Regions from separate parts of the Streptomyces sclerotialus genome, predicted to be linked through region 1. Evidence: riboswitches for the same ligand, from Rfam matches in the RefSeq annotation. Region 1 holds a riboswitch; each other region holds the start of a gene.
What was found. Region 1 has a riboswitch for cobalamin ahead of AAC944_RS02875 (energy-coupling factor ABC transporter permease). Riboswitches for the same ligand answer to the same signal wherever they lie in the genome.
Positions count from the first base shown of each region.

Region 1 (9,728 bases):
TCACCTTCGGGGCCTATCTGCCCAGCTCGCTGTACCCCGGCTATCAGCACGCCTTCCGCGCTGACGACCTGACCATGACGCTGGTGTACGCCGTCTTCGCGCTCGTCAGCGCTCCCGCGCTGCTCCTGCTCAGCCCCGTCTCGGATGCCTTCGGGGCACGCCCTGCACTGCGCGCGGGGCTCGTGACGGCAGCGCTGGGCTCGGTCTGCTTCATGCTCGCACCGGGCGTCGAGTGGCTGGTCGCCGGGCGTGCCGCACAGGGGCTGGCCCTCGGGGTGACCACCGGCGCTGCCGCCGCGCTCGTCAGCGAGGAGACGGAAGGGCGCGGCGCCCGGCGGGGTGCCGTGCTCGCCGGCATCGCTTTCGTGGCGGGCACGGCCCTCGGCGCGGCCGCCGGCGGCTTCTTCGCCCAGTACGCTCCGGCCCCGTACGTGATGCCCTTCGTCCTGCACCTCGTGCTGCTGGCGATCGCCTGGTACGCGGTCTCCGCCCTCGTGCCGACCGCTGCCGAGGGCGCACGCGTACCGCGCCGGAGCCCCACGATGCCGCGCATACCCAAGGGAATGCGGGCACTGTTCGCCACCGCCTCGGCGGTCGGCTTCCTCGCCTGGACGACGGCCGGCCTGTTCCTCGCGATCATCCCGGCCCTGCTGGCACGGTCCGGCCGGCACAACATGGCGGTCATCGGCTGCATCCTGGGCTCCGTACTGCTCTGTTCCGCCCTCACCCAGCCGCTGGTCGGACGGATCAGCGCACGCTCCGCGCAGCTCGTCGGCCTCGGAGCCCTCCTGGTGAGCCTGTCCCTGCTGTCGCTCACCGCGGGCAGGTCGACCCCGCTCACCCTGGTCGCGGCCGTGGTGGCGGGCGCCGGGCACGGGCTCGCCTATGCCGGGGCGGCCGCCGCGGTCGATGCGCGGGCGCCCGGGAAGGACCGCGGCGCCGTCACCGGTGCCCTCTATCTCTCCTTCTACCTGGGCTCCGGGCTGCCGGCCGTCGCCGTCGGGCTGCTCACCCTCCCGTTCTCCCTCACCACGGCGACTTCTCTGGTGACGTCCGTCGCCGCCGTCCTCGTCCTCCTGACGAGTGCCGCGGTCGCCGAAGTCGACCGCACCGTCCCCACCACGAAGAGAAAGCTTGTCCTTGTCCGAGTGAAGTGAAAGCCCGCCCCTCCGCCACGGACAACGATCCGTGGCCATGGGCTGTGAAGAGTACGCAGCGGCGGCCGGTCGTCCTTCCCCGACCGCGCCGCGCTGAAGTGCGCTCCCGGTGGTGCCCGCCGGGAGCGATGTTCGAGGAGTTTTTTGTGCAGGCCGCACATGCCGGTACCGAAACGGCGAGCCGGAAGCCGCTCACGGCTGAGGAGATAACGGTCACCGACCCCAAAGTGACGAGACGGGCGATCGGCGCCGCGGCGGTAGGGAACATCACCGAGTGGTTCGACTTCGGTGTCTTCGCCAACCTGACTCCGGTTCTCACCGCGGTCTTCTTCGCCGGTGCCGGTGAGACGGTCGGCACCATCGGCACTCTGGGCCTGTTCGCCGTCGCCTTTCTGGTCCGCCCGCTCGGCGGCATGTTCTTCGGCCCGCTCGGCGACCGCATCGGCCGCACCAAGGTGCTCTCCCTCACCGTCATCATGATGGCCATCGGCACCTTCGCCATCGCCTTCATCCCCAGCTACGAGACCTGGGGCGCCGCCGCTCCCCTGCTGATGCTGCTCGCCCGCCTCGTCCAGGGCTTCTCCACCGGCGGCGAATACGGCGGGGCGATGACCTTCATCTCCGAGTACGCCCCCGACAAGAAGCGCGGATTCCTCGGCAGCTGGCTGGAGTTCGGCACGCTGACCGGTTATCTGCTCGGTGGCGTGGCCGGCCTGGTCATCCAGCTCCCCGGCGTGATGTCCCATGAGGATCTGCTCTCCTGGGGCTGGCGCATTCCGTTCCTGATCTCCGGGCCGATCGGCATCATCGGGCTCTACCTCCGCCTGAAGCTGGAGGACACCCCCGCGTTCCAGGCCGCCGTCGCGGAGACCAAGGGGCGCGAGGGCAACCAGACCCTCAAGGAAATCCGGAAGATCTTCTCCAATTACTGGCGGCCGATGCTGATCTGCATGGGCCTGGTGCTCGTCTTCAACGTCACCAATTACATGCTCACCACGTACATGCTGGAGTACATCGGCAAGTTCGCGCCCGCGGTGAACGCCACCTGGGCGCAGCTCCTGGAAATCGCCGTCCTGGCGCTGGGCATGGTGCTCATCACCTTCGTCGGCCGGCTCTCGGACCGCATCGGCCGCAAGCCGGTGATGTACTTCGGCTGCGCGATGCTGATCGTGCTCGGCGTGCCGTCGGTTTTGCTGATCCAGCAGAACACCCTGCTGTCCGTCTTCCTCGGCCTGGCGCTGATGTCGCTGATGCTGCTCTGCTTCAACAGCACCATCCCGTCCACGCTGCCCGCGCTCTTCCCCACCGAAATCCGTTACGGCGGCCTCTCGATCGCCTTCAACATCTCCGTCTCGCTCTTCGGCGGCACCACGGCCTTCTTCAACGCGCTGCTGGTGGAAGGCACCGGGGACATCAATGTGCCCGGCTACTACCTCATGGCCGCCGGCGCCATCGGTGCCGTCGCCTGCTGGTTCGCGGCGGAATCCGCCGGCCGGCCGCTGCCCGGCTCGGCGCCCGCGGTGGAGTCACGGGAAGAGGCCCGCGAACTGGCCCTCGCGGGCAGCGGCACGCGCGCCTAGTCAGCCGCGGTCCACCCGCCGCAGCCGCGCCGAGAGGTGGTGTTGCAGCGGCTGCCCGACCGCCGCGAGGTCGTGGCCGAAGTCGAGCGTGTCCTCGCCGGTCAGCGTGTAGCGGCGGCGGGTGGCGCTGACCTCTTTGGCGGTGGGTGTGAGCGCCACCTGATGGGTGGCGAGGTCGACCGTGCCGTCGCCCGCCCGGCCCACCAGGATCTCCGTGATCCCGGTGGGCTGAGTGATCAGTGCCTCCACCCGCCCCTCGGGCTGCAGCCGCCACCAGCCGCTCTCCCGGGCCGCGGGGCGCAGCGGCGCGCCGTCGCCGTCGAGCAGCCAGGCCCGGGCCTCGTAGTGGAGGAAGGGCCGGCCGTCGTGGCTGAAGGTGACCTCCTGCGCGTACGCGAAGTCCTCGGCGAGCGTCGGATACCCGCCGCTCCCCCGCCCGGTCCAGGTGCCCAGCAGCCCGGTCAGGGGCGCGAGCAGTGCGTGCGGCGCGGGTGCCTCGTCCGGTCCGAGGGCGTCGGGGTACGGGAGGTTCCGGACGGGTCCGGTCATGAGGTGCGCTCCTGGGTCGTGTCGAGTCCGCTGCCGGGTGGCAGCCTAGGGCGTGTCCGGGGCGTCCGCGTGACCTGCGACATCCCGGCTCCGGTGATCGGCGACGTACGGTGGCACCGGGGGCGGCGGCCGTACGCTGGGGTCCGTGCATATCTGTTTCGTCTGCAGCGGCAACATCTGCCGGTCCCCCTCGGCCGCGCTGGTCTTCGCCGAGCATCTGCGCCGGGCGGGGCTGGACGGCGCGGTACGGGTCAGCAGCGCCGGCATCGGTCCCTGGCACGCCGGTGAACCCGTCGACGAACGGGCCGGCGAGGTGCTGGCCCGGCACGGCTACCCGACCCGGCACGTCGCGGCCCAGGTCGGTGCCGAGCATCTGGACGCCGAACCTGTTCCTGGCGATGGACCGGAGCCATGAGAAGGCGCTGCGCCGGCTGGTGCCGGAGCCGTCCCGGGTCCGGCTGCTGCGGTCCTTCGACCCGCAGGCGTCCGGCGGGCTGGAAGTGCCCGACCCGTACTACGGCGGCCCGGAGGGATTCGACGAGGTGCTGGCCATGATCGAAGCTGCCGTGCCCGGCCTGCTCGCCTGGGTGCGCGAGCGTCTGGACGACGCATGACCGCGGGTGGTGAGGGCCCGGGAGCCGTGGCGGCCCGGCTCACCGGGCGGCCGGTGGCGGGCGAGCGGCGGGTGTCCTCCGCGCTCGCCGAGGTCACGCTCGACGGCGGACGGACGGTGATGGTCAAGCGCGGTGACGGCGCCGGCGCGGTGCGGGCCGAGGCCGCCGGGCTGCGCTGGCTGGCCGGGGCCGACGCGGTCCGCGTCCCGGCGGTGCACGGCCAGGAGGGGCGCTGGCTGGTGACCGACCACGTGGCGTCCGGCCGGCCGAGCGCAGCGGCAGCGGCCGCGCTCGGCCGGGAGCTGGCCGCCCTGCACGCCGCCGGCGCGCCCGCGTTCGGCGCCCCGCCCCCCGATGGCCCGCGGGACGCCACCATCGGACTGGCGCCCATGCGCAACGTCCCCGGCACCGACTGGCCACTCTGGTACGGCGAGCACCGGGTGCTGCCCTACCTGCGCCGAGCGGTCGACGACGGCACGGTACGCCCCGCCGAGGCCACCGTGATCGAGCAAGTGGTGGACCGGCTGCCCGAACTGGCGGGCCCGGCGGAGCCGCCCGCCCGCCTCCACGGCGACCTGTGGAACGGCAACGTGCTTTGGGGTGCCGACGGCCACGCCTGGCTGATCGACCCGGCCGCGCACGGCGGTCACCGCGAGACCGACCTGGCCATGCTGCACCTGTTCGGCTGCCCCGGCCTGGACCGGGTCCTGGCGGGCTACCAGGAAGCGGCGCCGCTGGCCGACGGCTGGGCCGACCGCATCGGCCTGCACCAGCTGTTCCCCTTGCTGGTGCACGCGGTGCTCTTCGGCCGCGGCTACGCCGAGCAGGCCCTCGCGGTGTCCCGGGCCGCCCTGGCCCGCTGACCCACCACGCATACCGGTACGACGCCTTCCGGCCGGGGACGCGAGGACCGCGCTCCCGACCGTGACCGCTTGTCACCGCCCTCATGTGGGCATTACTGTCACCACGCCTTGGTGAACGGGAATTCCGGTGTGATGCCGGTGCGGCCCTCGCCACTGTGATCGGGAAGTCCGGCTCCGGCCCTCGCGGGCAGCCACTGGGTCCTCGGACCCGGGAAGGCGGAGCACGGGCGGTGGTACCCGTAAGCCAGGAGACCGGCCAAGGCGCGTCAACCATCCACGAGGTGCTGGAGAGGGTCTGCTGAGCCATGCACATTGCCGAGGGTTTCCTGCCTCCGGCGCACGCCGTCGCCTGGGGCGTCGCGTCCGCGCCGTTCGTCGTCCACGGAGTCCGCTCCCTCACCCGTGAAGTCAGAGCACATCCCGAGAGCACGCTGCTGCTCGGTGCGTCGGGAGCCTTCACGTTCGTCCTGTCCGCGCTGAAGCTGCCCTCGGTGACGGGCAGCTGCTCCCATCCCACCGGTACCGGGCTGGGCGCCATCCTGTTCCGGCCCCCGATCATGGCGGTGCTCGGCACCATCACCCTGCTCTTCCAGGCGCTGCTGCTCGCGCACGGCGGCCTGACCACCCTGGGTGCCAACGTCTTCTCCATGGCGATCGTCGGCCCCTGGGCCGGTTACGCCGTCTACCGGCTGCTGCGGCGGTACGACGTACCGCTGATGGTCACGGTGTTCTTCGGCGCTTTCGTCGCCGACCTGTCCACCTACTGCGTCACCAGCGTTCAGCTGGCGCTCGCGTTCCCCGACCCGGGCAGCGGATTCCTGGGAGCGCTCGGCAAGTTCGGCGCCATCTTCGCCGTCACCCAGATCCCGCTCGCGGTGAGCGAGGGGCTGCTCACCGTGCTGGTGATGCGCCTGCTGGTGCAGTCCAGCAAGGGGGAACTCACCCGGCTGGGCGTGCTGCTGACCGGCAAGCAGAACCAGGCCGGGGTCGAGGAGGTGGCCCGATGAAGCGGAACACCAAGATCAACGCACTGCTGCTGCTCGCCGTGGCCGCACTCGCCGTACTGCCCCTGGCCCTCGGCCTCGGTGACCACAAGAAGGAGCCGTTCACGGGCGCCGACGCCGAGGCGGAAACGGCGATCACCGAGATCGAGCCGGACTACGAGCCGTGGTTCTCACCGCTGTACGAACCGCCGTCCGGCGAGATCGAGTCCGCGCTCTTCGCCCTCCAGGCGGCCCTCGGCGCGGGTGTCCTCGCCTACTACTTCGGCCTGCGCAAGGGCCGCCGCCAGGGCGAGTCGCGGGCACTGGCCCGGCGGGACGCCACGGTCGCCGGCCAGGACGCCACGCGTCCCGAGGGCGCCCCGGACGCGTCCGACGACGAAGGGGCCTGAGCCCCGTGCTGCCGATCGACGCGACGGCGCACAGCAGCCGCTGGCGCCGCCGCCATCCCGTGGACAAGGCCGTACTCGGGCTGGGTCTGACCGTCCTCGCGATCTCGCTGCCACCGTGGCCGGGCGCGGCCCTGGTGCTGCTGACGGCGCTCGGCGTACTGCTGGGCCCGGCGGGCGTGCCCGTCCGCCGGCTGTGGCGTGCCTACCGGGTGCCGCTGGGCTTCTGCGTGACCGGTGCGCTGACCCTGCTCGTCCAGATCGGCGGGCCCGACGGGTTCGTCACCCTGGCCGACGGCGGCCCGGCCCGCGCCGGAGGCCTGCTGCTGCGTACGTCGGCCGCCTCCCTCGGCGTGCTCCTGTTCGCCTTCACCACCCCGATGTCCGATCTGCTGCCGCGACTGGTGAAGGCCGGGGTGCCCGCAGCGGTCGTGGACGTCGCCCTGGTGACGTACCGCATGAGCTTCCTGCTCCTGGACTCCGTACGCCGTATCCGGGAGGCCCAGGCCGCCCGGCTCGGGCACACCACGCGGGCCGCCACGTGGCGCTCGCTGGGCGGCCTCGGCGCCACCGCTTTCGTGCGGGCCTTCGACCGGGCGGCACGTCTCCAGACCGGGCTCGCCGGGCGCGGTTACGACGGCACCCTGCGCGTACTGGTGCCCGAGGCCCGGGTCTCCGTCCGCTTCACGGCAGTCAGCGCCGCACTCCTCGCGGGCCTGGCCGCCCTCACCTTCGTCCTGGAAAGGCCGCTGTCATGAGCGCCCCCGTACCGGTCGCCCTGCGGGGCGCGTCCTACGCGTACGAGGACGGCCCGCTCGTACTCAGCGATCTCGACTTCGAGGTGCCCGAGGGCCGTGCGCTGGCGCTGCTCGGCCGCAACGGCAGCGGCAAGACCACGCTGATGCGGCTGCTCAGCGGTGGACTGCGGCCGCGCACCGGCCGGTTGACCGTCGACGGGCAGCCGGTCGGTTACGACCGCAAGGGGCTCACCCGGCTGCGGACGACCGTCCAGCTGGTGGTGCAGGACCCGGACGACCAGCTGTTCGCCGCTTCCGTCGCCCAGGACGTGTCGTTCGGGGCGCTGAACCTCGGCCTGTCCGATGCCGAGGCACGGGCCCGCGTCGAGGAGGCGCTCGCCGCCCTGGACATCACCGCGCTGGCCGACCGGCCCACCCACCTGCTCTCCTACGGGCAGCGCAAGCGGACCGCCATCGCGGGCGCGGTCGTGATGCGGCCCCGCGTCCTGATCCTCGACGAACCGACGGCGGGGCTCGACCCGGACGGCCAGGAACGGCTGCTCGCCACCCTTGGCCGACTGCGCGCGTCCGGCACCACCGTGGTGATGGCCACGCACGACGTCGACCTCGCCCTGCGCTGGGCCGACGACGCGGCCCTGCTGACGCCCTCCGGAGCGCACACCGGGCCCGTCGCGGCCATGCTGGCCCGCACCGATCTCCTGCACCAGGCGGGCCTGCGGCTCCCGTGGGGCGTCGCCGCCGCTCATCTGCTCCGCAGCCAGGGCCTGTTGACCGACACGGCACCCGGCCCCCGTACGCCGGACGAACTGGCCGCTGTGGCGGCTGCCCTCGCCACTCCCCCGATACCGGCCGACGACTGACGGCTGAGGACCAGGTGGCACCCCGCGCCGTCTTCACGAGGCGGTCGGTGCGGCCCGGCTCTGGAGGTGGGTGAGGAGTCGTTCGACGGATGGCATGAGGCGTGGTCCCGCCGCGGTGGCCAGGACGGCGGCGGCCACGCCCGCGAGGGCCACGGGCCCCAGTGGGGTACAGCCGAAGAAGTGGCTGAGGCCGGGTGTCTGTACGACGGCCATCAGGGCGGCGGCGGAGCCCAGGGTGGTCGCCCACAGCAGGGGGCTGCGGTGGCGGCCGGTGAGGGTCTGGGTGAGCTGGGAGCCGACGACACCGCACAGGGCCATGGTGCTGGTACGGCGCATGGTGCCAGGGGTGAAACGGCCGACCAGCCACGCGACGGTGGCACCCAGCGCGGTCACGACGCCCCGCTGGCGGATCTGGCGCAGCAGCGGAGCGCCCAGTGCACCGGTACCGACCGGCGCGCTGCCCGGCGTGGTGGATTCCTCGGCGTTCCGGTCGTCCGGTGGTGTCACGGCCACGGCCATCGCGGGGAACATGTCCGTCAGCAGATTGACGAGCAGGAGCTGACGGGTGGACAGCGGCGACGCCCCGGAGACCAGGGTGCCGAGCACGGTGAAACCGACCTCACCGGCGTTGCCTCCGATCAGGATGCTGATGGCGTCCGCGACGCTGCGCCACAGGGCCCGCCCTTCCCGCACGGCCTCGACCAGTACGGACAGGTCCGGGTCGGTCAGGACCAGGTCGGCGGCGTTTCGGGCGGCGGCCGAGCCACGGGCCGCGAGTCCGACACCGACATGGGCGGCGCGGATGGCCGCGGCGTCGTTGGCGCCGTCGCCGACCATCGCGACGACCTTGCCCGCGGCCCGCAAGGCCTCGACCACCTGGAGCTTCTGTTCCGGAGCGACGCGGGCGACGACCCCCGCGTCGCGCAGGAGGCGGGCGCGGCCCGCCCGGTCGGCGGCCGCGAGCTCTTCACCGGTGACGACACCGGTGTCGTCCGGCCAGCCCAGTGCGACGGCGATCGCGCGCGCGGTGTGGGGGTGGTCGCCGGTCAGCATGACCGGCTTCAGCCCGGCGTCCCGCAGTTCTTCGATCATGGGGGCCGAGCCCGGCCGCGGGGCATCGGCGAGTGCGACGAATCCCGCGAACTGCAGTTTCGCCAGTGGTTCGTTGACGAGTTCGTCGGGGTCGTGGCCGGTGGTGAGGGTACGGGCGGCGACGGCGAGCACGCGCAGTCCCGCGCCGGCGAGCGAGTGGGCCCACTCGGCCGCCTCCGCCGGCAGGTCCTCGCAGGCGTCCAGGACGGTTTCGGGGGCTCCCTTGACCACGAGCAGCGCATCCCCGGCCCCGGATTCGCCGACGGCAGCGGTGTAGCCGCGGCTCGCCTCGAAGGGCAGGCCGGCCTTGGCCGTCCAGTCGGGGTCGGCCGGGGCGGCGGCCAGGACGGCTTCGTCGGTGGCGTGCGCCTGCCGCCCCGCGGTGTCCTCGGCCTCCTGCGGACAGGCCCGGCCCGCCAGCCGCAGGACGTCGACGGCATCGTCCTCGTCCGGCTCGCACACGGTCCCGTCGGCGGTGACGAGCCGGGCCACGCGCAGCTGGTTCTCGGTCAGCGTGCCGGTCTTGTCGAAACACACCGTGTCCACCCGCCCGAGGGCCTCCAGGGCACGGGGAGTACGTACCAGGATGCCGCGCCGGGTCAGGCGCCGGGCGGCCGCCATCTGCGCCACGGTGGCCACCAGCGGAAGCCCCTCGGGGACGGCCGCGACCGCGACGGCCACACCACCGCCGACGGCCTCGCGGATCGGGCGGCCCCGGAGCAGGGCGAGCCCGGTGACCGCGGCCCCGCCCGCGAAGGTGAGCGGCAACGCCTTGCCGGTGAGTTCCTTCAGCCGGCCCTGCACACCGGCGGCCGGCGGGGTGCGGGAAGCGAGGGTGACGGCCCGGCCGGCTTCGGTGTGCTCC
Region 1 covers NZ_JBFOHP010000002.1:602,218-611,945, forward strand. The annotation lists gene AAC944_RS02850 (MFS transporter) at 1-1,157, shown strand, start outside; gene AAC944_RS02855 (MFS transporter) at 1,304-2,737, shown strand; gene AAC944_RS02860 (heme-binding beta-barrel domain-containing protein) at 2,738-3,286, opposite strand; partial or broken gene AAC944_RS02865 (low molecular weight protein-tyrosine-phosphatase) at 3,432-3,900, shown strand; gene AAC944_RS02870 (fructosamine kinase family protein) at 3,897-4,763, shown strand; cobalamin riboswitch at 4,856-5,038, shown strand; gene AAC944_RS02875 (energy-coupling factor ABC transporter permease) at 5,069-5,770, shown strand; gene AAC944_RS02880 (energy-coupling factor ABC transporter substrate-binding protein) at 5,767-6,156, shown strand; gene cbiQ (cobalt ECF transporter T component CbiQ) at 6,162-6,911, shown strand; gene AAC944_RS02890 (energy-coupling factor ABC transporter ATP-binding protein) at 6,908-7,771, shown strand; gene AAC944_RS02895 (cation-translocating P-type ATPase) at 7,805-9,728, opposite strand, start outside.

Region 2 (9,728 bases), 4.8 Mb from region 1:
GCGCCCGGCCGGCCGTTCGCCGGCGTGGCCGCTGCGATGTCCTGGGCGGGCCGCCGTTCCCCCGCTTGCGGGCGGTCCCGGGCGGGTCCGCGGTGCGTCTGCTCTGTACTGACATGGCTGCCATCTCGTTCGCGCCCTCCCCGGCGACGCACCTGCCGGGGGACGTGAGCCGTCCCCCGGCAGGTGCCGGTGCCTACTGCTGCTGGCTGAGCCGCTTGTTGAATTCGCCCTCGACCTGCCGGGCGGCGTCCGCGGCGCTCTTTCCGTTCAGGACGGCGGTCATGTACGTCTTGACGGGGTTGGGCGGGTTCTCCACCGCGCCCCATTCCGGGATGAGCGGGGTGGTGCCGCCGCCGGCGACGGCGGGGACGGCCGCCTCGCCCGCGGGGTTGCCCTTCAGCGCGTCCTGCAGCGACTCCTTGTTGGGGATGACGCCGCCTTCCTCGGCGAGCTGCCTCTCGTACTTGTCGGAGAGCGCGATCTTCAGGAACTCCTTGGCGAGGTCCTGCTTCTGGCTGCCCGCGGCGACGGCGAGGTTGGAGCCGCCGAGGAAGACGCCTTCGGGCGTGCCGGCGGTCTCACCGGGGATGGTGAAGTAGCCGATGTCCTTCTCGATCTTCGGGTTGGCCTTGACGGCGATGCCGGATTCCCAGCCCATGCCGATGAACGCGCCGGTCTTCCCCTTGGCGAAGACCTCGCCCTGCTGCGGGGTGGCCTCGTCCTTGTCCTTGGGGGCCTTGCTGAAGGACTGGTACTGCTTGTAGATGTCCATGGCCTTGGCGACCTTGGGGTCGGCGAGGTTGGAGACCCACTTGCCGCCCTGCTTCTTCACCAGGTCGGCCTTGGTGCCGATGGTCAGGCCGTCGAAGAAGTACCAGTTCTGGCCGGGCAGGTAGATCGGCTCGGCGTCGGTCTTCCGCTGGATCTGCTCCAGGTCCTTGAAGAACTCGCTGCGGGTCTTCGGCGTGTCCTTGATGCCGGCCTCGGCCCAGATCTTCTTGTTGTAGATGACGACGCGGTTGGCGGCGAACCAGGGGGCGGCGTACTGCTTGCCCTGGTAGACGGCCGACTTGTTCAGGGACGGCGTCCAGTCGGCGCCGATCTCCTTCTTGAGGTCGTCCAGTTCGGCCAGGCCCGAGGTCTTGGCGTAGGCGGGGGTCTGGGTGTTGCCGACCTCGATGACGTCGGGCGGGTTCTCCTCGGAGAGCGCCGTGGTGATCTTCTGCTGAATGCCGTTCCACTTCTGGATCTCGATCTTCAGCTTCGCACCGGTCTTCTTCTCGAAGGCCGCCTTGACGTCCTTCGTCCAGCCGGGCGGTGTGGAGCCGTCCATGGCCCATACGGTGAGCGTCTTGTCGTCCGCCCCCACCGAATCGCCGGACCCGCAGGCCGCGACACTTACCAGCATTCCCGCGACTGCCGTCGCCGCGATCAGCCCACGCTTCACAGCACACTCCCCTAATGGCTGGGTGTGGTCTTTAATGGTTTAGACCAGTGCCCGCAGCTTGGCCTAGACCTTTAGGGGTGTCAAGAGGTGTATAAGAGTCGCAGTCGGCTCCGTTACCGGACCGACATCCGGCAGGTGTGGACCTGCGGGGGAGCATCGGCACCCCACCCGTGCCACGATGTGAGCCGCTACGCACGGAGGAGCCGGTGACGACAGCACGAGTGGAGTCGGAAGGGCGGACCATGGAGACCGACGGGGCCGGCGCGGAGTCCGGCGGCGGAGCCGCGCGCACCGCCCGGGTGCCCAAGTACTACCGGCTCAAGAGGCACTTGCTGGAGATCACCGAGACCCTGCCACCGGGCACGCCCGTACCGCCCGAGCGCACCCTGGCCTCGGAGTTCGACACCTCGCGGACGACCGTACGGCAGGCCCTGCAGGAACTGGTCGTCGAAGGACGGCTGGAGCGCATCCAGGGCAAGGGCACCTTCGTCGCCAAGCCCAAGGTCTCCCAGGCCCTCCAACTGACCTCGTACACCGAGGACATGCGCGCCCAGGGCCTGGAGCCCACCTCGCAACTGCTGGACATCGGCTACGTCACCGCCGACGACCGGCTGGCCGGGCTGCTGGACATAGCGGCGGGCGGCCGGGTGCTGCGCATCGAACGGCTGCGGCTGGCCAGCGGCGAACCGATGGCCATCGAGACCACCCACCTCTCGGCCAAGCGCTTCCCGGCGCTCCGCCGCAATCTGGTCAAGTACACCTCCCTCTACACCGCGCTCGCCGAGGTCTACGACGTCCGCCCGGCGGAGGCCGAGGAGACCATCGAGACCTCCCTCGCCACCCCGCGCGAGGCCGGACTCCTGGGCACGGACGTGGGCCTGCCGATGCTGCTGCTCTCCCGGCACTCCCTGGACCACCAGGGCCGCCCGGTGGAGTGGGTGCGCTCGGTCTACCGCGGCGACCGGTACAAGTTCGTGGCCCGGCTGCAGCGGCCGAACGACTGACCGCGGCGGCCGGACGGCCGGCGGTACGGCGGGGCCCCGGCGGCCCGTCCGGCGGGGCGAACGGAACCGCTCATCCCCGTCACCCGGGTTATCCACAGGGTATGGCGCACGTCACAGCACCTGCCCTACCGTCCTTCCGTCACCGTCGGAACGGGAGGCCGGCCAGTGCGTACGACATCACTCCGAACGATCGTCATCTGGACAGCGGTAGCGCTGATCGGCGCGGCCGGCTGGACCCTGCTCGCACTGGGCCGCGGCGAGGAGGTGTCGGCGGCCTGGATGGTGGCCGCAGCGCTCGGTACGTACGCCATCGCCTACCGCTTCTACTCCCGCTTCATCGCCACACGCGTGCTGCGGGTCGACAAGACCCGCGCCACCCCGGCCGAGCGGCTGAACAACGGCATCGACTTCCACCCCACCGACCGCCGGGTCCTGCTCGGCCACCACTTCGCGGCCATCGCGGGCGCGGGCCCGCTGGTCGGACCGGTGCTCGCGGCACAGATGGGCTACCTCCCCGGCACGATCTGGATCATCGCCGGAGTGGTCTTCGCCGGTGCCGTGCAGGACATGGTGGTGCTCTTCTTCTCCACCCGGCGGGACGGCAAGTCACTGGGCCAGATGGCGCGCGAGGAGATCGGTCCGTTCGGCGGGGCCGCCGCGCTGCTCGCCGCCTTCGCCATCATGATCATCCTGCTCGGCGTGCTCGCGCTGGTGATCGTCAACGCGCTGGCCGCGTCGCCCTGGGGCACGTTCTCCATCGGCATGACGATCCCCATCGCCCTCCTCATGGGTGTCTACCTCCGCTTCCTCCGCCCCGGGCGGATCACCGAGGTCTCCCTCATCGGCATCGCCCTGCTGCTCCTCGCGCTCGTCGGCGGCCGCTGGGTCGCGGAGTCCTCCTGGGCCGACACCTTCACCCTCCAGCCGAAGACCCTGGTGATCTGGCTGGTCGCGTACGGCTTCATCGCCTCGGTGCTCCCCGTGTGGACCCTGCTCGCGCCCCGTGACTACCTCTCCACCTTCATGAAGATCGGCACGATCGGGCTGCTGGCCCTGGGCGTGGTGATCGCCCTGCCGACGCTGAAGATGGACGCGGTGACGGACTTCGCGAGCCGCGGCGACGGCCCGGTCTTCGCCGGCTCCCTCTTCCCGTTCGCCTTCATCACCATCGCCTGCGGTGCCCTGTCGGGCTTCCATGCGCTGATCTCCTCGGGCACCACGCCGAAGATGGTGCAGAAGGAGACCCAGATCCGGATGATCGGCTACGGCTCGATGCTGATGGAGTCCTTCGTCGCGGTGATGGCGCTGGTGGCCGCGTCCGTCATCGACCCCGGCCTGTACTTCGCGATGAACGCACCGGCGGGTGTCATCGGTGACACGGTCCAGTCCGCGTCCCAGGCGGTCGCCCAGTTCGGTTACGCCATCTCCCCCGACCAGCTGGCCGCGGCGGCCAAGGCCGTGGAGGAACAGACGCTGCTGTCCCGGACGGGTGGCGCGCCGACGCTGGCCGTCGGCGTCTCGGAGATCTTCTCCCAGGTGGTGGGCGGCGCCGGGATGAAGGCCTTCTGGTACCACTTCGCGATCATGTTCGAGGCGCTGTTCATCCTGACGGCGCTGGACGCGGGCACCCGGGTCGGCCGCTTCATGCTCCAGGACATGCTGGGCAACGCGTACCGGCCGTTCCGGGACATCAGCTGGAAGCCGGGGCTGATCCTCAGCAGCGCGGCCGTGGTCGGCCTGTGGGGGTACTTCCTCTGGGTGGGCGTCCATGAGCCGCTGGGCGGCATCAACCAGCTCTTCCCGATCTTCGGCATCTCCAACCAGCTGCTGGCGGCGGTCGCGCTGGCGGTGTGCACGACGCTGCTGGTGAAGTCCGGCCGGCTGAAGTGGGCGTGGGTCACGGGCGTCCCGCTGGCCTGGGACGCGGTGGTCACCCTGACGGCGAGCTGGCAGAAGGTGTTCTCGGGCGACCCGAAGGTGGGGTTCTTCACGCAGCGCGCGATCTACCAGGACGCGATCGACGCGGGGAAGGTGCTGCCGCCCGCGAAGTCGATGGACGACATGCACACGGTCGTCACCAACTCCACGGTGGACGGCGTGCTGTCGGCGGTGCTGGCCCTGCTGATCGTGGTGGTGATCGCCGACGCGGCCCGTATGTGCATACGCCATGTCCGCACACCGGACGCGACGCCGCTGAAGGAAGCACCGTACGTCGCTTCACGCATCGTGGCCCCCGCAGGGCTGATAGCCACACGGGAGGAGAAGGCGGAACTGGCCGCAGCCACAACCGGGGACGGCCACGAGGGGGCGCGGACATGACGGGCCCGGAGCGGGCCGCACGGATGACGGGGGCAGCGGGTACGGCTTGGGACGCGGACGATGCGCATACGGCCCGGGCGACGGACGCAGCGCGTGCCGCGTGGGCGGCGGACGTACCGCGTACGGCTCGGGAGACGAGGGGAGCGCGTATGGGAGAGGTGGCGCGGATGCCGGGCCGGAGGTCTCGGTGGGGGGCCGCGGTGGCGCGGTGGGGGCGCGGGGTGCGGTGGTACGTACGGGAGTTGACCGGTGAGTCGGCGTACGAGCGGTATGTCGGGCATCTCCGTCGACACGATCCCGACGCCCCGGTGCCCAGCCGCCGGGAGTTCGAACGCCGTCGCACGGACGCCCGGGAGGGCGACCCCCGCGCGGGCTTCCGCTGCTGCTGAGAGAGAGGGGGGTGCGGGGAGGGGGTGGGGAGGGGGCGGGGCGGGGGGGAGCCCCCCGAAGGCCCAGCTCCCAGCCCCCGGACGCCCCCCGCCCCCACCCCGAAGCCCCACCCGCACTCCACCCCCGAAGCCCTGCCCGCACCCCGCACTCCGCACCCCGCACCCCGCACCCCCATGCAACCCCGCCCGTCACCCTTCCCGGCCCGAACCGTGTCCGTACCGATATGCGGACAGTGGGTGACGTCAACTGCCCCTGGCGCTTAGATTTCCGGCCATTGCACAGATGATCGCCAGGGACGGAGTAGCGGATATGACAGAGCCAGCCGAAACACCCGGATCCGGGCCGATCGTCACGCCCACGCGTGTGGTGGCCGGCCTGTGCCTGCTCGCTCCGTTCGTGGCGATGCTGTGGGTGAGTTCGTACGCGAAGGTCGAACCGACCCTGATCGGCATCCCGTTCTTCTACTGGTACCAGATGCTGTGGGTGCTGATCTCGACGGCGCTGACGATGGTCGCGTACAAGCTCGTGCAGCGTGAGCAGCGTGCGCTGCGCGCCCGCAAGGACGGGGTGTCCGAGTGATGACCCTGGCAACAGAGACGCTCGGAGCGCAGGCTCCCGTCGGCCACGCCCTCGCGGCGGACGCGGCCGGCGGCGTGAACGGCATCGCGCTCGCCGTCTTCGTCTTCTTCTTCGTCGCCGTGACGATCATGGGCTTCCTGGCCGCGCGCTGGCGCAAGGCCGAGCAGTCCGACAACCTCGACGAGTGGGGCCTGGGCGGCCGTAGCTTCGGTACGTGGGTGACGTGGTTCCTGCTGGGCGGCGACCTCTACACGGCGTACACCTTCGTGGCGGTGCCCGCGGCGATCTACGCGGCAGGCGCTGCCGGCTTCTTCGCCGTGCCGTACACGATCCTCGTCTATCCGCTGATCTTCACGTTCCTGCCGCGGCTGTGGTCGGTGTCGCACAAGCACGGGTACGTCACCACCTCGGACTTCGTGCGCGGGCGCTTCGGTTCCAAGGCCCTGTCGCTGGCCGTGGCGCTCACCGGCATCCTCGCCACGATGCCGTACATCGCGCTGCAACTCGTGGGCATCCAGGCCGTTCTGGACGTGATGGGCGTCGGCGGCGGGGAGAACACGAACTGGTTCATCAAGGACCTGCCGCTGCTGATCGCCTTCGGCGTGCTGGCCGCTTACACCTACTCCTCCGGGCTGCGTGCGCCCGCGCTGATCGCGTTCGTCAAGGACGGTCTGATCTACCTCGTCATCGCCGTGGCGATCATCTACATCCCGATCGAGCTGGGCGGCTTCGAGCACATCTTCCACGTGGCGGGGGACGCCTTCGCGGAGACCAACCCGGCCACGGGCAAGCCGCGCGGAGAGCTGGCGAGCGGTCCGAACGCGCAGTGGGCGTACGCGACGCTGGCGCTCGGCTCGGCGCTGGCGCTGTTCATGTACCCGCACTCGATCACGGCGACGCTGTCCTCGCAGAACCGCAACGTGATCCGCCGCAACACCACCATCCTGCCGCTGTACTCCCTGATGCTCGGCCTCCTCGCGCTGCTGGGCTTCATGGCGATCGCGGCCGGCATCAAGGTGCAGAACGGGCAGCTGGCGATTCCACAGCTGTTCGAGAACATGTTCCCCGACTGGTTCACGGGCGTGGCGTTCGCCGCGATCGGTATCGGCGCGCTGGTGCCCGCGGCCATCATGTCGATCGCCGCGGCGAACCTCTTCACCCGCAACATCTACAAGGACTTCCTCAAGCCGGGCGCGACGCCCGCGCAGGAGCACAAGGTCGCCAAGCTGGTGTCGCTGCTGGTGAAGGTCGGCGCGCTGGCGTTCGTCCTGACGATGGACAAGACGGTGGCGATCAACTTCCAGCTGCTGGGCGGCATCTGGATCCTGCAGACCATGCCGTCGCTGGTCGGTGGCCTGTTCACCCGCTGGTTCCACCGCTGGGCGCTGCTCGCCGGCTGGGCGGTCGGCATGGTGTACGGCACGGTCGCGGCGTACGGCGTGGCGAGCCCGACGCAGAAGCACTTCGGCGGCTCGAACGCGGAGATTCCCGGTATCGGCGAGATCGGCTACATCGGCCTGACCGCGTTCGTGCTGAACGCGCTGGTCACGGTGGTGCTGACGGTGGTCCTGCGGGCCGTGAAGGCGCCGGCCGGGGTCGACGAGACCTCGCCGGAGGACTACACGGCGGACGCCGGTGACAAGGGCGTGCAGGTGGAGCTGCCGCCGGCCACGGCGGGATCCGCCCACTGACCCCGCCTGTGTGCGTGAGGCCGACGGGCCGCCGGTGGAAACCGGCGGCCCGTTGTCGTTGCCCGGCTGCACCACGGCCGCCCTGCCAGGGCACCCGCGGGCCGTGACCATCCGTACGTACCGCGGCACGCAGAGCAGTACACACAGCAGTACACACAGCAGTACACACAGCAGTACGCACAGCAGTACGCACAGCAGTACGCACAGCAGCACGGCGACACAAGATATGGGATTGGTCGCGAGGGGCGACACAAGATGTATGCTCGTCCTCGCTGTCGCCGCAGGGGAATCCGGTGCGAATCCGGAACTGTCCCGCAACGGTGTGCTGAGTGGGTATCTGCGCACTCAGCAAGTCCGATGACCTGCCGACGGTACGCCCGTAGCCGTCCCGGTGCGGGCGTCGAGACGTCCGGGCTCCGTGGGTTGGGCCGGTGGACGCTGCGTGGTGTGCCCGCGTGCCCGGCAAGGCGTCCGGCGCGGCTGCCCGTACGCCTCCGTCACCCCTCCTCCGGCGCCGGCCGAGTGAGGAGAGCACAAGGTGACCATCGCGCCCGCGGAGTCAGCACAACAGGCGCAGTCAGCACAACAGGCCCAGTCGGCACAGGAGGCCCGGCCGGCGCCCGCGCAAGGCCACGACGGCCCCGGCGCGGCCCTGCTGCGCACCCTGACCGACCTCACCGCTGACCTGCCGGCCACCGACCCGGGCAAGGTCGCCGCGGCCGCGCTGCGCGGCCGGCACGCCGGCTCGGACGAGGCGGAGCTGCGGGAGCTGGCGATGGAGGCCGCCGCCGGTCTGATCGGTGACGAGCCGCAGTACTCCAAGCTGGCCGCGCGGCTGCTGACGGCCGCGATCGCCGAGGAGGCCGCGAGCCAGGGCGCGACGGGGTTCGCCGCGTCGGTCGCCACGGGCCACCGTGAGGGCCTGATCGCCGACTCCACGGCCGCGTTCGTGAGCACGCACGCCGCCGCGCTGGACGCGCTGGTCGACGAGGCGCTCACGGACGGCGCCGACGACCGGTTCGGCTACTTCGGCCTGCGCACGGTGTACTCGCGTTATCTGCTGCGTCACCCGATCACCCGGAAGGTCATCGAGACGCCGCAGCACTTCCTGCTGCGGGTGGCGTGCGGCCTGGCCGAGGACCGCTCCGCGCGGGCGCTCGCGGACGTCGCCGAGCTGTACGGGCTGACCAGCACCCTTTCGTACCTCCCCTCCTCCCCCACGCTGTTCAACTCCGGCACCCGTCATCCGCAGATGTCCTCCTGCTATCTGCTGGACTCGCCGCTGGACGAGCTGGACTCGATCTACGACCGGTACCACCAGGTCGCGCGGCTCTCGAAGCACGCCGGCGGCATCGGTCTGTCGTACTCCCGGGTGCGTGCCCGCGGTTCGCTGATCCGCGGCACGAACGGGCACTCCAACGGCATCGTGCCGTTCCTGCGGACGCTCGACGCGTCGGTCGCCGCGGTGAACCAGGGCGGTCGTCGCAAGGGCGCGGCCTGCGTGTACCTGGAGACCTGGCACGCGGACATCGAGGAGTTCCTGGAGCTGCGGGACAACACGGGTGAGGAGGCGCGGCGGACGCACAACCTGAACATCGCGCACTGGATCCCGGACGAGTTCATGCGCCGGGTCGAGGCCGACCAGGACTGGTCGCTGTTCTCGCCGGTGGACGCGCCGGAGCTGGTGGATCTGTACGGCGCGGAGTTCGACGCCGCGTACCGGAAGGCGGAGGCCGCGGGGAAGGCCGTCAAGGCGGTGCCGGCCCGGACGCTGTACGCGCGGATGATGCGGACGCTGGCGCAGACCGGCAACGGCTGGATGACCTTCAAGGACGCCGCCAACCGCACCGCGAACCAGACGGCGGAGCCGGGCAGAGTCGTGCACTCCTCGAACCTGTGCACGGAGATCCTGGAGGTCACGGACGACGGCGAGACGGCCGTGTGCAACCTCGGGTCGGTCAACCTCGCGGCGCACCTCCGCGACGAGGCCGCCGGCTGGGAGGAGGCGATGGACTGGGCGAAGCTGGACGCCACGGTCCGTACGGCCGTGACCTTCCTCGACCGCGTGGTGGACATCAACTTCTACCCGACCGAGCAGGCCGGCGCGTCCAACTCGCGCTGGCGTCCGGTGGGCCTGGGCCTGATGGGGCTCCAGGACGTCTTCTTCCGGCTGCGGCTGGCGTTCGACTCGCCCGAGGCGCGTGAGCTGTCCACCCGGATCTCCGAGCGGATCATGCTCGCGGCGTACGAGGCCTCCGCGGACCTCGCGGAGCGGCACGGGCCGCACCCGAACTGGTC
Region 2 covers NZ_JBFOHP010000002.1:5,446,412-5,456,139, reverse strand. The annotation lists gene AAC944_RS24260 (carbohydrate ABC transporter permease) at 1-115, opposite strand, end outside; gene AAC944_RS24255 (extracellular solute-binding protein) at 194-1,447, opposite strand; gene AAC944_RS24250 (GntR family transcriptional regulator) at 1,690-2,451, shown strand; gene AAC944_RS24245 (carbon starvation CstA family protein) at 2,617-4,770, shown strand; gene AAC944_RS24240 (YbdD/YjiX family protein) at 4,938-5,159, shown strand; gene AAC944_RS24235 (DUF3311 domain-containing protein) at 5,470-5,739, shown strand; gene mctP (monocarboxylate uptake permease MctP) at 5,814-7,430, shown strand; cobalamin riboswitch at 7,684-7,814, shown strand; gene AAC944_RS24225 (ribonucleoside-diphosphate reductase subunit alpha) at 7,969-9,728, shown strand, end outside.
Region 2: it holds a riboswitch for cobalamin, as region 1 does, so the genes downstream of both, AAC944_RS24225 (ribonucleoside-diphosphate reductase subunit alpha) here and AAC944_RS02875 (energy-coupling factor ABC transporter permease) in region 1, are expected to answer to the same signal.

Region 3 (9,728 bases), 3.8 Mb from region 1:
GGTCGCCTCCGAGCACGACCCCGTCACGCCGATCGCGGGCGCCCGCGCGATGCAGCGGCGGCTGCCCGGCTCCCGGCTGGTCACCCTGCACGACGACTACTCCCATGGGGTGTTCGCCAGCCGGGGCAACGCCTGCGTGGACGGCGCGGCTGCCGCGTACCTGGTGGCCGGGACCGTACCGTCGGCCGACGTGCACTGCACCGGCCCCGGCCTCCCGACGCCCTGACCCCCGGAAAGCACGGAAACTCATGACTGTCACCGACAACCGGCGCGCCGCGGCGCCCGGCGCCTCCCCGTACACCATCCGGGCCGCCACCCCCGCCGATGTCGCGGGCGCCCGCCGCGTCATGCTCGACACGCTCTACCGGGAATTCGACTACGGCTACGTGCCCCAGTGGCACCACGACATCGTCGACATCCACGCGACCTACCTCGACGACCCGCGCCACCTGCTGCTCGTCGCCGTGCACGAGGGCGAGGTGGTCGGCACCACCGGCATCCGGTCGGCGGGCCCCGCCCATCCGCCGCACCCCCGCTGGCTCGCCGACCGCTACCCGTCCGGCTCCACCGCCCAGCTCGTCCGCGTCTACGTCGACCCGGCCCACCGGCGGCACGGACTGGCCCGCACCATGGTCCGGCAGGCCTGCGCCTTCGTGGCCGACACCCCCGGATACGCCCGTATCTACCTGCACACCAACGTCAAGGTCGAGGGCAGCGGCGCCTTCTGGCGCAGCCTGGCGGACGAGGTCTTCGACGCCCGCGCGACGGGCGAGCACGGGCCGGGTGTCGAGACGGTCCACTTCGAGATCCCGATGCCGGCCCGGACGCCGGTGACCGCCGAAGGCTGACGCCCTCCCGCTTCCCCTCCCGTGTCGCCCGCCGGCTCCGGTCCGGGGCGGTCGGGAGGGGGCGAAACCGGCGTCCGTTGGACAGACAAGTGGTGCAGTGTGCACTGGAGTTGACCAATCCCGGTCGGTTGCCGCCGCTTCTCCGGGGAATGCCGACCGGCCGGTACCGTGGGCCAGGGCCGGAGCGGTGGAGTCAGGTGTACCTGCACCGGCCGGTCACCGATGCCCGTACCCCGCCCCGCGGGGCAGGCCGGCGGCCTCCGGAGGCGAGGCCCCGGAGGTCCACTTCGGAGGCGGGGCTCATGCGGGAGTCGGAGTACTCGGAGTACAGCGGGCCGGACACGCTCACCGGGCGGCACGCGGCGCTGACAGAGGTCGACGCACTGCTGCGCCGCACACGACTGGTGACCGTGACAGGCCCGGGCGGCGTGGGGAAGAGCGCACTCGCCGGGGCGCTGGCACGGCGCTCGGCGCTCGTCCCGGAGGCGGTCGTGGGCCGTACCGACCTGACGGCGCTCGACGGTCCCGAACTGCTGCCGCACTGGCTGGCCCGCGCGCTGCGACGCGACGGCCACCCCGGGAAGCCGCAGCTCGCGGCGCTGGCCGAGTCGCTGGGCGACGGCCTGGCGCTGCTGGTCGTGGACACCTGCGAACGCCTGGCCGGACCGTGCACCGAGATCTTCGCCGAACTGGTCGACGCCTGCCCCGGCCTGCACGTACTGGCCACCAGCCGCATCCCGCTGGAGACTCCCGGACGGTACCCGCTGCCCCCCGTCCCGCCGGAAGTCGCGGCCGGGCTGTTCACCGCGTACGCCCGGCAGCTGGGCGCCCGGGGGGAGACGGCGCCCGGCACGGTCCGGCGCATCTGCGCGCTGCTGGACGGCCTGCCGCTCGCCGTACTGATCGCGGCGGGCCGCCTGGCCCACTCCCCGGCCGACGACGTCCTCTCCTGCTTCGCCCGGGCCGAGAACATCCTCGACCTGCCCGCCACCGTCCCCGGTCTGCCCGGCCGCCACCGGACGCTGCGCGACTCGCTCAGCTGGAGCCGCCGGCTCTGCACCGCCGACGAGCGGCTGCTCTGGGCACGGTGCAGCGTCTTCCCCGGCGGCTTCGAGCTCGCGCACGTACTGGAGGTGTGCGGCGACGGCCTGCTGCCGGCCGGCCCGCTCGCCGGGGCCCTCACCGGACTGTCGCGGCAGTCGCTGATCGAGCCGGTGCCGGAAACCGGGGGCACCGCCTTCCGGATGCCGCGCGCCACCCGGGCGTACGGGCGGCAGCAGCTGGGCCGGTCGGGCGAGGAACGCGAGTTCGTGAACCGCTTCCTGACATGGTCGCTGCGCCATTCCTGAGCCGGCCGCGCGGCCCGCGGAGCTTCCGGAGTGTCCAGTTCCTGATCACCGGTGCACTTCTGCGACGTGCTTCTTTCCGAGAGAATTCGCGATATGCACACCCTGTGCATCGTCCGGTCACTAGGCTGTTCGACTTCAGCGCAGCCAGCGGGCAGGCCTTGTCATGCCGAAGCTTCCTCCGGCCGGACGCGCCCACACCGGCGTACCGGCCGCACCACCGCCCGGCACACGCCTGAGGCTGCTTCGAGGAACGTTTCCGCTGTTGCTGGCCGCCCTGTGCGCCACGCTGGGACGGACGCTGGACCTCGAACTGTTCCTCCTCCCCCTGATGCCCGCCGTCGCCGCACTGCCCGCGATCGGCCGGCCGAGCATGCGCGCCGTGCCGGCCGCCGGGGCCGCCGCGCTCGCGGGCGTCGGGGTGCTGGGCTGGGGAGCCCGACCGGTGAACGTGGTCGCGGCGCTGGCCGGCGTGCTGGCGGTGACCGCGCTGGTCCGTACCGCCGCCCGCCGCAGCCGCCGCCAGGAGACCAAGATCGCCCGGCTCGGCCGGCTCGCCCAGGTGACCCAGGCGGCGGTGCTGCCCCGGCCGCCCGAGTCGGTGGGCGGGGTCCGGCTGGACGCGCGGTATCTGGCGGCCACCCCCGGCGCCACGGTCGGCGGGGACATCTGCGGCGCCGAGCGCACCCCCTTCGGCGTACGGCTGCTCATCGGCGACGTGTCGGGCAAAGGGCTGGACGTGGTCGCGACGGCAGCCGAGACCCTGCACATCTGGCGGGAGCTCGCGCACCACGAGGCCAGCCTGGCGGGCATCGCGCTGCGCATGGACACCTCCGTCACCCGCATCCACCACCACGACGGCTTCGTCACCGCGCTGCTGATCAACGTGTACGACGACGGCCGGGTCGAGCTGCTCAGCTGCGGCCATCCGCCGCCCCTCCTGGTACGCGGCGGCCGCGCTTCCTGGCTCTCCGGGCTGGACGCGACGGCCCCGCTGGGGCTGATGCGGATGGTGGAGGACCGGTGCCCCACCGCGGTCGTCCACCCGGCGCCCGGCGACTGGCTGCTGCTGTGCACGGACGGGGTGGCCGAATGCCGCAACCCGGACGGCGAGTTCTATCCGCTCGCCGAACGCCTCACGTCCCTCTGCGGCCGCGAGCCGACCGTCGTCCTGGACGCCCTCGAAGCCGACCTGGCGCGCTACCGGGACACCGGCTCCCGCGACGACGCGATGATGCTCCTCATCCGGCCACCGAACCGGCAGCCCTCCGCGTGAGTCACGGGCACCGGCCTCCCGGCGCGCATCAGCCGGTCTCCGGCGGCGGTGCGGGGCGGGCGCCCCGGCCGGGCACGGTCAGCCGGTCTCCGGCGGCGGGGGCGGAGTGGGCGCCCCGGCCGGCGGGGCGATCTTCGGGTAACCGGCCGTGGCGACCGGAGCCGCCTCGGCGGGCACCGCGGCACGGGGCAGCACGGCGTCCCGGCGGGCGCCCGGGTCCCAGCCGGTCTCCACCACCCGCCTCTGCACCAGCACGGCACCGGCCAGCACCACCGCACCGACGGCCAGCATCAGCACGACGGCACCGGCACCGCCCACCTCGGCCGCGTTGCCGATCAACGCGCCGAACCAGCCGAAGTCGGCGTCGCCGAAGGTGGTGTTCTCCTCGCCGAACGCGCCGAGCACCTTCAGGAGCAGCGCGGGCAGGAAAGTGATCAGGACACCGTTGACGAAGGCACCGAGGGCCGCGCCGCGCCGGCCGCCCGTCGCGTTCCCGTACACGCCGGCCGCGCCACCGGTGAAGAAGTGCGGCACCAGCCCCGGCAGGACCAGCGCCAGGCCGAACCACGGGTGGAAGAGCGCGGAGAGCAGCCCGAGGCTGACCAGACCGCCGAGGAAGCTGCAGAGGAAGCCGATGAGGACGGCGTTCTGGGCGTACGGGAAGACGATCGGCGCGTCCAGGGAGGGCACCGCACCGGGCACGACCTTCTTGGCGATGCCCTGGAACGCCGGGACCAGCTCGCCGAGGATCGTCCGCACGCCGAACAGGATGACCGCGACCGCGATGCCGAACTGCAGGCCCTGCATGACGGACTGCATGAGGTAGTTGCCGAGGCCGGTGGCCACCGCCCCGCCGTCGGTCGCGAAGGCCTTGAACGCGGTGACCCGGCCCGCCTTGGCCAGGAAGAGGACCGCCAGGATCACGTAGATCAGGACCATGGACAGCGCCGTGGCCACCATCGAGTCACGCAGGAAGCGCAGCCCCTCGGGCAGCTTCATGTCCTCCGTGCTGCGGCTGCGCCTGCCGACCAGCTGCCCGGTCGCGCCCGCCGCGATGTACCCGGCGGTGCCGAAGTGGCCGACGGCGATGGTGTTGTCACCGGTGACGCGCTTGGTCCACGGGTGCGCGAAGGCCGGCATGGCGACCAGCAGGATGCCGAGCAGCACGCCGCCGACCAGCACCACCACCACGGAGGACTGCTTCGCGGTGGCCAGCACCACCGTCAGCAGGGTGGCCATGAACAGCATGTGGTGGCCGGTCAGGAAGACGTACCGGAGCGGGGTGAAACGGGCCAGCAGCAGACTGACCCCGAAGCCGACGATCATCAGCCAGGCCACCCGGGCGCCGAACTGCGCCTGTGCGATGCCGACGATCGCCTCGTTGGTCGGGATCACGCCGTGCGCGCCGGTCGCGCCCTGGATCATCTCGCCCAGCGGAGCGAGGGCCGCGACGACCAGGTCGGCGCCGGCCCCGATCAGCAGGAAGCCCAGCGTGGCCTTGATGGCGCCGCCGACGATCTGCCCGGCGGACTTCTTCAGGGCGATCAGGCCGGTGGCCGTGATCAGGCCGACCAGATACGCCGGCTGGCTGAGGACCTCGTTGACGAGGAACTCGGCGATCGACACGAGCCAGTGCATGAAAGAAGCACCCTTCGTTACTGGACGTCGTAGGTGTCGCGGAGGATGCGGTCGACCTCACCCGTACTGGTGAAGTTCTCGACGACCTTCACGGGGACGCCGACATCGCCGAGCGTCCTGGCGATCTCGCCCGAGGTGAGGATGGCGACGGCCTCGCCCGCCTTGCCCTTCGCGGAGATGGTGTCGGTCGCCTCGACGCTGACGTACTTCGACCAGCCCCAGCGGTCGAGCACCTGCTCCAGGGTGTTCTTCAGGAAGAGGCTGGTGCCCAGGCCGTTGCCGCAGACGGTGAGGATCTTGTGCACGGAGGTGCTGCCGCCGGCCGACTGCCGCTCCGGCGACTGGCCGGTCTCCGCCGACCGTCCGGGTCCCTGCGACCGTCCGGGCTCCTGCGACCGTCCGGGCCCCGGCGACCGTCCGGGCTCCGCCTCGTACTCCGGCGTCTCCGCTGACGGCGAGGGCCGCTCGGGGGTTTCCGGTCCTGCCAGTACCGCGCGCAGCGCCTCCGGTGTCCGCGCCGCGCGCAGCGCCCGCTCGGTCTCCGGGTCACCCAGCAACCTCGCCAGCGCGGCCATCGCCTCGGTGTGCGCCCCGGAGTCCCGCGCCGCGAGCCCGACGACCAGGCTCACCGGATCGTTCGACTCGTGACCGAACTCCACCGGCTCGGCCAGCCGCACCCACGACATACCGGTCTCCAGTACCGCAGGCGAGGGGCGGGCGTGCGCGAAGGCGAAACCGGGAGCGATGACGATGTACGGCCCGTTCTCCTCGACGTTCTCGATCATTTCCGTGGTGTACTCGCCGGTGGCGGCACCCGTCGCGACCATCAGGTCACCGGCCGCCCGCACCGCCTCCCGCCAGTCCGCCACCGTCACGTCCAGCCGCACGGCATCGGCAGGGATCAGTTCGCTCAGTGTCGGCATGGACGGGATCGTCGCACGAAAACGCTTGCCCGGATATGCGGTGCACGGCGCCGGAAGGGATCATCGGAACATGAACGTGAGGATGCGGGTCGCGCAGCAGGAGGAAGCCGACGAACTGCTCGGTCGCAGTCCGCTCGCCGCTCTGGTGGGCATGCTGCTGGACCAGCAGGTCCCGATGGAGTGGGCGTTCACCGGCCCGTACACCATCGCCCGGCGGATGGACGGCGACGACCTGGACGCGCACGCGATCGCGGCCCAGGACCCGGAGGCTTTCGAGGAGCTGCTGGCCCGCAAGCCGGCCGTGCACCGCTACCCGCGGTCCATGGCCAAACGGGTGCAGCAGCTGTGCCAGTACCTCGTCGAGCACTACGACGGCGACGCGGAAGCGGTCTGGCGGGACGCCGGGAGCGGCGCCGAGCTGCTGAAACGCCTCAACGAGCTGCCCGGCTTCGGCAAGCAGAAGGCCCAGATCTTCCTGGCCCTCCTCGGCAAGCAGTTCGGCGTGCGCCCCGAGGGCTGGCGCGAGGCAGCCGGCCCGTACGGCGAGGAGGACGCCCGCCGCTCGGTGGCCGACATCACGGGCCCCGCATCCCTCGCCGAGGTCCGCGCCTACAAGCAGGAGATGAAGCGGGCGGCCAAGAAGGCGGCCGGCAAGTAGCCGGCCGCCCGGGGGCCGGCGGGCCTGGGGCCGGCCGCGGTTCAGGCTTCGGGGGTGGCCGCCGCCCGGGCCGCCCAGCGCTGCTCGACCCCGGACAGCCGCCAGTAGGCGATCGCCGCCGCCCAGACGACGACGAAGATGCCGACGATGAGATAACCGACGTTGTCCAGGTTCAGCCCGGAGATCCAGTCGGTGACCGCGTCCGTGAGCCCGAGCTTGTCGTGCAGCACGCTCACCAGCTCGATGGTGCCGATGAAGAAGGCCACCACGATCGACAGCCCGGTGATGGTGAGGTTGTAGTAGACCTTGCGCACCGGGTTGGCGAACGCCCACTGGTAGGCGAAGTTCATGAACGTGCCGTCGAGCGTGTCGAACAGGCTCATGCCGGCCGCGAACAGCAGTGGCAGGCACAGGATCGCGTACCAGGGCAGACCTGTTGCGGCCCCGCTGCCGGCCATCACCATCAGCGTGACCTCGGTCGCGGTGTCGAAGCCGAGGCCGAAGAGGAAGCCGAGCGGGTACATCTGCCCCGGGCGGGAGATCGACTTGGTGAAGCGGCCCAGTACGCGGTTCATGAAGCCGCGCGAGTCCAGCTGCCGCTCCAGCTCGGCCTCGTCGTACGTCCCGGCCCGCATGGACCGGAACACCCGCCAGATGCCGGCCAGCGCGACGAGGTTCAGGGCCGCGATGAGGTACAGGAACCCGCCGGAGACGGTGGTGCCGACCGTGCCGAGCACCTGGTGCGTGCGGGAACCGTCGTCCAGCAGCGTCCCCGCGATCGCCGCGCCGCCCGCCACCAGGGCGGCCATCACGACGACCACGCTGGAGTGCCCCAGCGCGAACCAGAAGCCCACCGACACCGGCCGCTTCCCGTCGGCCATGAGCTTGCGGGTGGTGTTGTCGATCGCGGCGATGTGATCGGCGTCGAAGGCGTGCCGCATGCCGAGGGTGTACGCGGTGACGCCGAGGCCGACGCCGTAGACCTGGGTGCCGATCGTGTAGTGGTTCGGCACCACCAGCAGGAGCAGCACGCCGAAGGCGATGACGTGCAAGCCGGCTATGACGGCCAGCAGACCGGCCGTGCGGACCGTGTCCCGCCGCTGCCAGCGGAACTGCCGCAGCTCGGGGGGCGTGGGGGTTGTGGGGGTATGAGTGGGCACGGTCATGCGGCCGTCACGCTCCAGCACCTCGTGGAATCCGTTCGTGAGATGCCGTGGCCGGTCTCCTGGCTTACGGGGTACCTCCGTGCTCGTCGAGACGCTTCTCGCCGAGAGCCGGAGGAGGGCGCGTCCGGCCCGGCCTTCCCGTCCGCGCCCGGCGGACAGTGGCCCCCACGCGCACAGGTCACCCGGCGCGCGGGAAGGGTCGGAAACTCCCCGATCACAGTGGCGAGGGCCGCTCCGGAATCGGACCCGAAGGTCTTCACCGGTCTTCCCGAACACCACGGCCGGGTCACTCTAACCCCGCTGTTCTCCGGGGGCCCCCTTCCCCCCCACCCCCCACCCCCGCCCTCCCCGCGCTGCGTGCCCGGCTCAGCCCCCCGCGTCCTGTCGCTCGGCGGTGTCCTCGCTCACCGGGGCCCGGTCCGCCGGCCCCTCCGCTGCCCAGCTCCCGAGCAGCCGCAGCGACTCCGCCGAGGCCGAACCGGGCTCCGCGTTGTAGACGATCAGCTGCTGGTCCGGGTCGGCGGGCAGCCGCAGCGTCTCGTACGACAGCGTCAGCGGGCCGACCACCGGGTGGTGCAGCCGCTTCACACCGAACCCCTTGTCCTGCACGTCGTGCGCGGCCCAGAGCTGCCGGAACTCCTCGCTCTTGACCGACAGCTCCCCGATCAGCGAGGCGAGCTGAGGATCGTCGGGGTGACAGCCCGCGTCCATCCGCAGAAAGGCGACGATGTCGGCGGCCTTGCTGTCCCAGTCGACGAAGAGGTCCCGGGACTCGGGGTCCAGGAAGACCTGCCGGGCGATGTTGCGCCGCTCCGGCGGCATCGCGGCGTAGTCCCCGAGCAGCGCGCACGCCATGCGGTTCCACCCGATGACGTCCAGGCGGCGGCCCGCGACGTACGCCGGTATGCCCTCCATCGCGTCCAGCAGCTGCTGCAGCGCGGGCCGCACCCGCTGCGGGCGCCCGGCGCCGCGCGAGCGCTTGGCCTTCGGCTTGACCAGGTGGTTGAGGTGCGCCCGCTCCGCGCTGTTGAGCCGGAGCGCGCCGGATATGGCGTCGAGGACGGCGGTGGAGACGTTCTCCCCGTGGCCCTGCTCCAGGCGTACGTAGTACGCCACGCTCACTCCAGCCAGCTGCGCCAGCTCCTCCCTCCGCAGCCCCGGCACCCGGCGCCGCCCGCCGTGCCGCGGCAGTCCCACGTCCTCGGGCTGCAGGCGTGCGCGGCGGGTGCGCAGAAACTCGCTCAATTCGGTGCGCTGGTCCATATGGCCAGTATCCGCGTCCGGCCGACAACCCGTGGTGGCCTGTGGACAACTCTGCGAAACCGCAGGTCGCGAAGGTGACACTGCCATTGGTACCAACGGCGTTCGTACGTAAACGGGGGGTCTGGCTCCGCTTCTGCTCCTCACGCAGGCTCGATGTCATGACACACACCTCTGTCACCGCGTATGCAGCACCCGCGCCCAAGGCACCCCTGGAGCGCACCACCATTCCGCGCCGTGAGCTCGGCGCGCACGACATCCTCATCGAGATCAAGTACGCGGGGATCTGCCACTCCGACATCCACCAGGTCGACTCGGACTGGGGTCCGGGCACCTTCCCGATGGTCCCGGGCCACGAGATCGCCGGCGTGGTCGCCGCGGTCGGCCCGGAGGTCACCCGCCACCAGGTGGGCGACCGGGTCGGCGTCGGCTGCATGGTCGACTCCTGCCGGGAGTGCGACAACTGCAAGGCCGGATTCGAGCAGCACTGCACCGGCGCGCTCGGCCCCGTGATGACGTACAACGCCACGGGCCGCGACGGCGAGCCCACCTACGGCGGCTACTCCACCCACGTGGTGGTCACCGAGGACTTCGCCGTCCGCATCCCCGACGG
Region 3 covers NZ_JBFOHP010000002.1:4,437,354-4,447,081, reverse strand. The annotation lists gene AAC944_RS19780 (alpha/beta hydrolase) at 1-226, shown strand, start outside; gene AAC944_RS19775 (GNAT family N-acetyltransferase) at 249-848, shown strand; gene AAC944_RS19770 (ATP-binding protein) at 1,151-2,197, shown strand; gene AAC944_RS19765 (PP2C family protein-serine/threonine phosphatase) at 2,460-3,470, shown strand; gene ulaA (PTS ascorbate transporter subunit IIC) at 3,549-5,108, opposite strand; gene AAC944_RS19755 (PTS sugar transporter subunit IIAB) at 5,126-6,031, opposite strand; gene AAC944_RS19750 (HhH-GPD-type base excision DNA repair protein) at 6,102-6,689, shown strand; gene nicT (Nickel transporter NicT) at 6,731-7,855, opposite strand; cobalamin riboswitch at 7,888-8,150, opposite strand; gene AAC944_RS19740 (helix-turn-helix domain-containing protein) at 8,222-9,118, opposite strand; gene AAC944_RS19735 (NAD(P)-dependent alcohol dehydrogenase) at 9,277-9,728, shown strand, end outside.
Region 3: it holds a riboswitch for cobalamin, as region 1 does, so the genes downstream of both, nicT (Nickel transporter NicT) here and AAC944_RS02875 (energy-coupling factor ABC transporter permease) in region 1, are expected to answer to the same signal.